DNA from 2 places in the Halomonas aestuarii genome. Region 1 is predicted to be linked to the other one. Evidence: predicted binding sites of a transcription regulator. Region 1 holds the regulator's gene; the other holds the start of a gene.

Region 1 (3,408 bases):
CCGCCGCGGTGCTGATGTGGGAGCGCCACTACCGGGGCCTGCCCAACGGGGTGTCGCCTCAGGCGCGCTGAGCCGTCTCGGTCGTGTCTCGCAGGCGGCCGGCGGGGAAGACGCAGCGGAAGGTGGCGCCCCGCCTGGGGCGGGAGTCGATCTCCAGCCTCGCATCGTGGCGCAGCAGCACGTGCTTGACGATGGCGAGCCCCAGGCCGGTGCCGCCGGTGGCGGTGCTGCGGCCCTTGTCGACCCGATAGAAGCGCTCGGTGAGGCGCGGCAGGTGCACCGGGTCGATGCCCTCGCCGTCGTCCTGCACCTCCAGGCAGGCACCGTCTCCCCGCAGGCGCCAGCGCAGCACGATATGGCGCCCCTCGCCGGCATAGCGCACGGCGTTGAAGGCCAGGTTGGAGAGCGCGCTGCGGATCTCCTGCTCGCTGCCCATCAGGGCCTTGGGCGCCTCGCACTCCACGGTGATGACGTGCCGCCCGCCGGAGAGCGCCTCGGCGTCACGGCGCACGGCCTCGAGCAGCCCCGCCATGTCCAGCGGGCCATCGTCCCGGCTGGGCCGGTCGATCTCCAGGCGCGACAGCAGCAGCAGGTCGTTGACCAGGTTCTGCATGCGCTCGGTCTGGGCCTGCATCTGTGACATTCCGCGGCCCAGGCGGGGCGGCAGCTGGTCGGCCATGTCCGCATAGGTCTCCAGGTAGCCGGCCAGCACGGTCAGCGGCGTTCTCAGCTCGTGGGAGACGTTGGCCACGAAGTCCCGGCGCATCTGCTCCAGGCGGTGCAGGCGGGTGATGTCGCGCGCCATCACCAGGCGCTCGTCGTCGCCATAGAGGGTGATCTGGAACTGCAGGATCCGCGACTCGTCGATGGGCGAGGGCAGGGTCAGCGGCTCACGGTAGTCGCGGCCGTGGAAGTAGTCGACGAAGCGCGGGGCGCGCAGCAGGTTGGTGATGTGCTGGCCGCGGTCCTGGTGCGGCTGGAAGCCGAGCATCTGCTCGGCGGCGCTGTTCCACCACTCCAGGTCGCCATGGCGGTCGAGCATCACCACGCTGTCGCGCATCGCCTCCGAGGATTCCTGGATGCGCTGCAGCGTCGAGCGCAGGCGCTGCTGGGTGAGGCGCTGGCTCTTCTGGTAGCGGTAGAGGCGGTCGAACAGCTCGCCCCACAGGCCGCTGGTGGCGGGGGGCTCCTCCTGGGGGCGATGGGTCAGCCACTGGTGGAGCGCGCGCAGCTGGTAGAGGTGGAAGGCCAGGCAGAGCGAGAGGCCGACGGCGATGCCGGTCGGGATGGCCGCGAACGGCCAGCCGACCAGGGCCCCGGCGACGACCAGGGTCGTCAGGCGCCAGAACTCGCGTCGCCAGAGACGGTTCACATCAGCCCTTGGTGGAGAACCGGTAGCCGGTGCCGCGCACGGTCTGGATCAGCCGGTGGTGAGGTTCGCCCAGTGCCTTGCGCAGGCGGCGGATATGCACGTCCACGGTGCGCTCCTCGACATAGACATTGCCGCCCCACACCTGGTCGAGCAGCTGGCCGCGAGTGTAGGCGCGCTCCTGGTGGGTCATGAAGAACTGCAGCAGCCGATACTCGGTGGGGCCCATCTCCAGCGAGCGACCCTCGATGCTGACCCGGTGGCTGATCGGGTCGAGCACCAGACCGTCGATCTCCACCGTGTCCTCGACGCCCTGGGGGGTGGCGCGGCGCAGCACGGCCTTGAGGCGCGCCACCAGCTCCCGCGGCGAGAAGGGCTTGGTGATGTAGTCGTCCGCCCCGGCCTCCAGCCCCTGGATCTTGTTGTCCTCCTCGCCCTTGGCGGTGAGCATGATGATCGGCAGCTCGGCGGTGGCCTCGTCGCGCTTCAGGCGACGGGCCAGCTCGATGCCGCTGGTCCCTGGCATCATCCAGTCGAGCAGCACCAGGTCGGGCTGGTGGTCGACCACCATGGCATGGGCCGCCTGGGCATTGTCCGCCTCAAGGACGCGATAGTCGGCCATCTCCAGCGCCACCGCGATCATCTCGCGGATCGGCGCCTCGTCGTCGACGATCAGTACGGTCTTGGCGGTCATCCCGGAGCCTCGTGGTCAATGGCACATCGATGACGATGACAGCACGTCATGATGACAATAGCGTGACAGCCTCGGCCTGTCGCCCGATCAGCCCCCGTTCACGGCAGGCCACAGCGAGAGCGCGATGCCGGCGAAGACCAGCAGGCCCGACCAGTGGTTGTTGAGGAAGGCCTGGAAGCAGCGGTCCCGGTCGCGGTGGCGGATCAGCACCTGCTGGTGCACGAAGGTCGCCGCCATGGCGGCCAGCCCCAGCCAGAAGAAGCCGCCCAGCGCGAGCAGCCCTCCGGCCCAGGCCAGCAGCCCCAGGGTCAGGCCCTGCAGCAGGCCGATCATCAGCCGGTCGGCGTGGCCGAACAGCACCGCGGTGGACTTGATGCCGATCTTCAGGTCGTCGTCGCGGTCCACCATGGCATATTCGGTGTCATAGGCCACCGTCCAGGCCACGTTGGCGGTGAACAGCAGCCAGGCCACCGGCGGGACCGTGCCAAGCACGGCCCCGAAGGCCATGGGTATCGCCCAGGAGAAGGCCGCCCCGAGGAAGGCCTGGGGCAGGTGGGTATAGCGCTTCATGAAGGGGTAGATGGCCGCCAGCACCACGCCCACCACCGAGAGCATCACCGTGAAGAGGTTGGTGAAGCAGACCAGCACGAAGGCGGCCATCACCAGGATCAGGAAGAGCCCCTGGGCCTCCCCCTCGCTGATCCGGCCGGTGGCCAGGGGACGGTTCCGGGTGCGCTTGACGTGGCCGTCGAAGTGGCGGTCGGCGTAGTCGTTGACCACGCAGCCGGCGGCGCGCATCAGGTAGACCCCGGCGACGAAGATCAGCAGCACCCGGCGGCCGGGAAGGCCCTCGGCGGCGACCCACAGCGCCCAGAGGGTCGGCCACATCAGCAGCCAGGTGCCGATGGGGCGGTCCAGCCGGGTCAGGTGCAGGAAGTCGGGCACCCGGGCCAGGCCACTGGGGTGCATCAGGGATCGATCCATCTCGCTCTCTCGCATGTGGAAGCTTGCCGGCAGAGCCTAGCGTGAAGGCAGCCCGAGGTCATCCGTCATGGTGTCCAGGAAACACTCCTGGACCAGCACGGCGAAGCGCCGGTGGCGGAACACCGAGCGGCGTGCCCAGGGGCCGCTGGCCGCCGGGAAGAAGGCCGGGTCGGCCGCGACCTCGAGGGGCCCGCGGGCCAGGTCGGGCTGGCGGAACAGCCAGCTGCCCAGGGAGCGCTCGCCGAGCCGGTCGAGTCGCTGGCCGTGCAGCCCGTCCAGGGGCACCACCGAGCGCGCCATGACCCAGGGGCGCTCGTCCAGGCACAGGGCCACCTCGCGCAGCCAGGCCAGGCGGCCCAGG
Region 2 (3,408 bases), 570 kb from region 1:
GGCCGTCGCTGAAGGTCAGCCGGGCCCAGTGGCCGCCGAGATGCTCGGCCGCCACCAGGGCCAGGTCCGCGTCGAGCTGGTGCGGATTGAACAGCCGCTGCTGGGTGGGGCCGTCCAGGCTCTCCGGCTCCTGGCAGCGCTCGCGAAGCCACAGGGCCGGCAGCTCGGTGCGGGTGCCAGCGGCGTCTGTGGCGAAGACCTTGGCGGGGGATTCTTGGACGTGAAACATGGGGTCTGACATCATCTTGGCCCTGACGAAACGTGTGGGCCGGCATTCTACGCATCGGCCAGGCGCCAGGAAGGCGTGCCCATCTTATGCATCCCATAGAGTTGCCTTATGGCCGACAACGACGACGCACAGCCCAGCCTCAAGGCGCTCACCGCGTTTGAAACCACCCTGCGGCTGGGCTCGCTGACCGCGGCGGCCAAGGCCCTCGGCGCCACCCAGCCGGCGATCTCCCAGCGCATTCGCGGGCTCGAGGGGCAGGTGGGGCTGGTGCTCTTCGAGCGCAGCGGCGCCGGTCTCACGCCCACCCGGGAGGCGCTGCGCTACTACGACGAGATCGCCCCGGCGCTCAACCGCATCGACAACGCCACCCGTGCGCTCAGAGCCCGGGCGCGCTCGACCCGTCCCCGGGTGCTGATCGCCGCCAACTTCGGTTTCGCCCATCTGTGGCTGCTGCCGAGGCTCTCCCGGCTCGAGTCGGCCTTCCCGCAGGTGGATATCGAGGTGCTGGCGGTCGACCGGGACGACCAGGACCATCGCGCCGATATTGCCATCCACTGTGACCGCGAGAGCGAGCCCGGGGATCTCTTCACCCCCGAGGAGGTGTTTCCGGTCTGCAGTCCCGCCTTCGCCGCCGAGCATGGGCTCGAGGCGGGGGACGCCCCGGCCCGTTGGATGGAGCTTTCGCTGCTGCACATGGATGAGCGCAACTCGCGCTGGATCGACTGGCGGGAGTGGTGTGCCCTGGCGGGGGTGCCCTTCGAGGAGCGGGGGGCCGTGTTCCGCTACAACAACTACCCGCTTTTGATCAACGCCGCCCAGGCCGGCAAGGGCATTGCGCTTGGCTGGGACCTCCTGGTCGAGGAGGCACTCAAGGACGGCAGCCTGATCCCCCTGGCGCCGCCGATCCGCCGCGAGAGCCACGGCTATATCCTGCGCACCCGCTACGCTCACAGCGCCCTGATCGGCGAGATCATCCGCTGGGTGACCTCGGAGATCGAGCGCCGCGAGCCGTCATCGGCGACGAGCCCGCGCAAGGGGTGAGGCTTTATCAGCCGCGAGTCCCGCGTCCCTGCCCCCGTCACGACGTTGCCATCCGACGGACATGCCACTGTCAGCGATCCGTCATCTCAACGAGGGATCATTCCCCGTGCCGATCACCGGCGTCGGCCTTCGCTGCGAGGCGAGGGCGGCGTCGCTCGACGTGACTCGACCCATTTGATGACCAAGGACGCTCCAATGACCCAATCTGTCGACACGAACCGCCGCCGTCTCCTCGGCTTCATGGCGGGCGCCCCTCTGCTGCCCCTCGCCGGTGGTCTTGCCAGTCTGGGCGCCAGCGGTTCCGCCTTGGCCGCGAGCCAGGCCACGCTGGCGTCGGTCAACTTCCTGCCCATGCCGGCGCCCTCCCTGAGCCATCCGGCTGCCATGGCGACCACCACCATCGGCTCGGCCATGCAGCTGAAGATGAGCGACGGCACCAGCCGTCAGGTCAAGCTGGCCTACCATCCCTTCTTCATCACCGGCGATCGCTTGCCTGACGGCCAGGGCGGTTCCCTGGTCGCCGGCGGCTACTACGATATCGATAACCAACCGATTCGCGACCCCTCGGCCGACAACCGCCAGTTCTTCTCCGACTGCCCGGACGGCACCAGCCTGCTGACGGTCGAGAATGCGCAGGTCGACGGTGTCTACGGCAACCCGGTGTTCGCCGTCGTGCAGTTCGAGTACACCAGCCGCAACGGCGCCGATGAGGCGATGTATGGACAGCTGCCGTCGCCGATCGCGGTGCTGACCCTTGACCAGAACCCGGAAACCGGCGAGCTGACACTGGTCAAGTACCACAATGTCGATACCTCGGCGGTCGACGGCCTGTGGATCACCTGTGGTGCCAGCCTGTCACCCTGGGGCACCCACCTTTCCAGCGAGGAGTACGAGCCGGACGCCTCTGCGCCCGACGATACCTTCAGGAGCTTCTGCACCCACCTGTTCGGCGACGAGAGTCGCGGCAACCCCTACCACTATGGCCACCTGCCGGAAGTGACGGTCAACCCCGACGGCAGCGGCACCATCGCCAAGCACTACAACCTGGGCCGCATCTCCCACGAGCTGATTCAGGTCATGCCGGACGAGCGCACCGTGCTGATGGGCGATGACGCCACCAACGGTGGCCTGTTCATGTTCGTCGCCGACAGGCCGCGGGACCTGTCATCCGGCACCCTGTACGTGGGCAAGTGGACCCAGGTCTCGGGCGAGGGCCCCGGCGCCGGCGACATCGGCTGGATCTGCCTGGGCCACGCCAGCAGTGCCGAGATCAAGACGATGATCGACGACGGCATCCAGGCGGCGGACATCATGGACATCCGCACCGAGGATCCCGAGGACGACGGCTTCACCCGCATCCCCTTCAGCGGCAGGGTCAACTGGGTCAAGCTGAAGCCGGGCATGGAAAAGGCCGCCGCCTTCCTCGAGACGCATCGCTACGCGGCCCTGGTGGGTGGCTCGATGGGCTTTACCAAGATGGAGGGCACGACGGTCAATGCCGCCGACAAGAAGGCCTATTCGGCCATGTCCTACATCTACAAGACGATGACCGACGGCAGCAACGAGATCCATGTCGAGGGCCCGACCGCCGGCGCGGTCTATGAGCACACCCTGCGCGGCGGTCAGCACGACAGCGACGGCCAGCCCATCGACAGCGAGTGGGTGTCGGTGCACATGGCGGCGCCGCCCAACCTTTTCGGCGAGGACCTGGCCGAGCCCGACGCCCTGGGCAACACGGCGCATGCCGAGCGCATCGCCAACCCCGACAACATCAAGTTCTCCGAGGCGCTGCGCACGCTGTTCATCGGCGAGGACAGCGGCAACCACGTCAACAACTTCCTGTGGGCCTACCACGTCGACAGCGGTGAGCTGACGCGCCTGCTGTCCTGTCCTGCCGGCGCCGAGTCCACCGGGTTGCAGGCCGTCGATGCGATCAATGGATGGACCTACATCATGAGCAACTTCCAGCACCCGGGTGACTGGGCAAGCCCCCTGCACGACAAGGTCCGGGAGACCCTGGATCCCTACGTGCGCGCCAATTACAAGGACCGCCATGGCGCAGCGGTGGGCTACATCACCGGCATGCCGAAGCTCGGCTGACCCGCGCAGCAGCGTGCATGGCGCATGCCCTTGCGCCA

Evidence for each region. The regulator PhoB, encoded in region 1, activates phosphate uptake and scavenging genes when phosphate is short. The targets are predictions, from matches to a motif close to TGTCATANNNNTGTCANA.
Region 2: a site for PhoB is predicted at 1,339-1,356, ahead of BOX17_RS10495 (PhoX family protein). Genes of this name have one in related genera too.

The regions. Positions count from the first base shown of each region.
Region 1 covers NZ_CP018139.1:1,684,335-1,687,742, reverse strand. The annotation lists gene cysZ (sulfate transporter CysZ) at 1-71, shown strand, start outside; gene phoR (phosphate regulon sensor histidine kinase PhoR) at 59-1,372, opposite strand; gene phoB (phosphate regulon transcriptional regulator PhoB) at 1,374-2,063, opposite strand; gene ubiA (4-hydroxybenzoate octaprenyltransferase) at 2,151-3,047, opposite strand; gene BOX17_RS07720 (chorismate--pyruvate lyase family protein) at 3,084-3,408, opposite strand, start outside.
Region 2 covers NZ_CP018139.1:2,255,998-2,259,405, forward strand. The annotation lists gene BOX17_RS10485 (TauD/TfdA family dioxygenase) at 1-229, opposite strand, end outside; gene BOX17_RS10490 (LysR family transcriptional regulator) at 338-1,270, shown strand; gene BOX17_RS10495 (PhoX family protein) at 1,466-3,370, shown strand.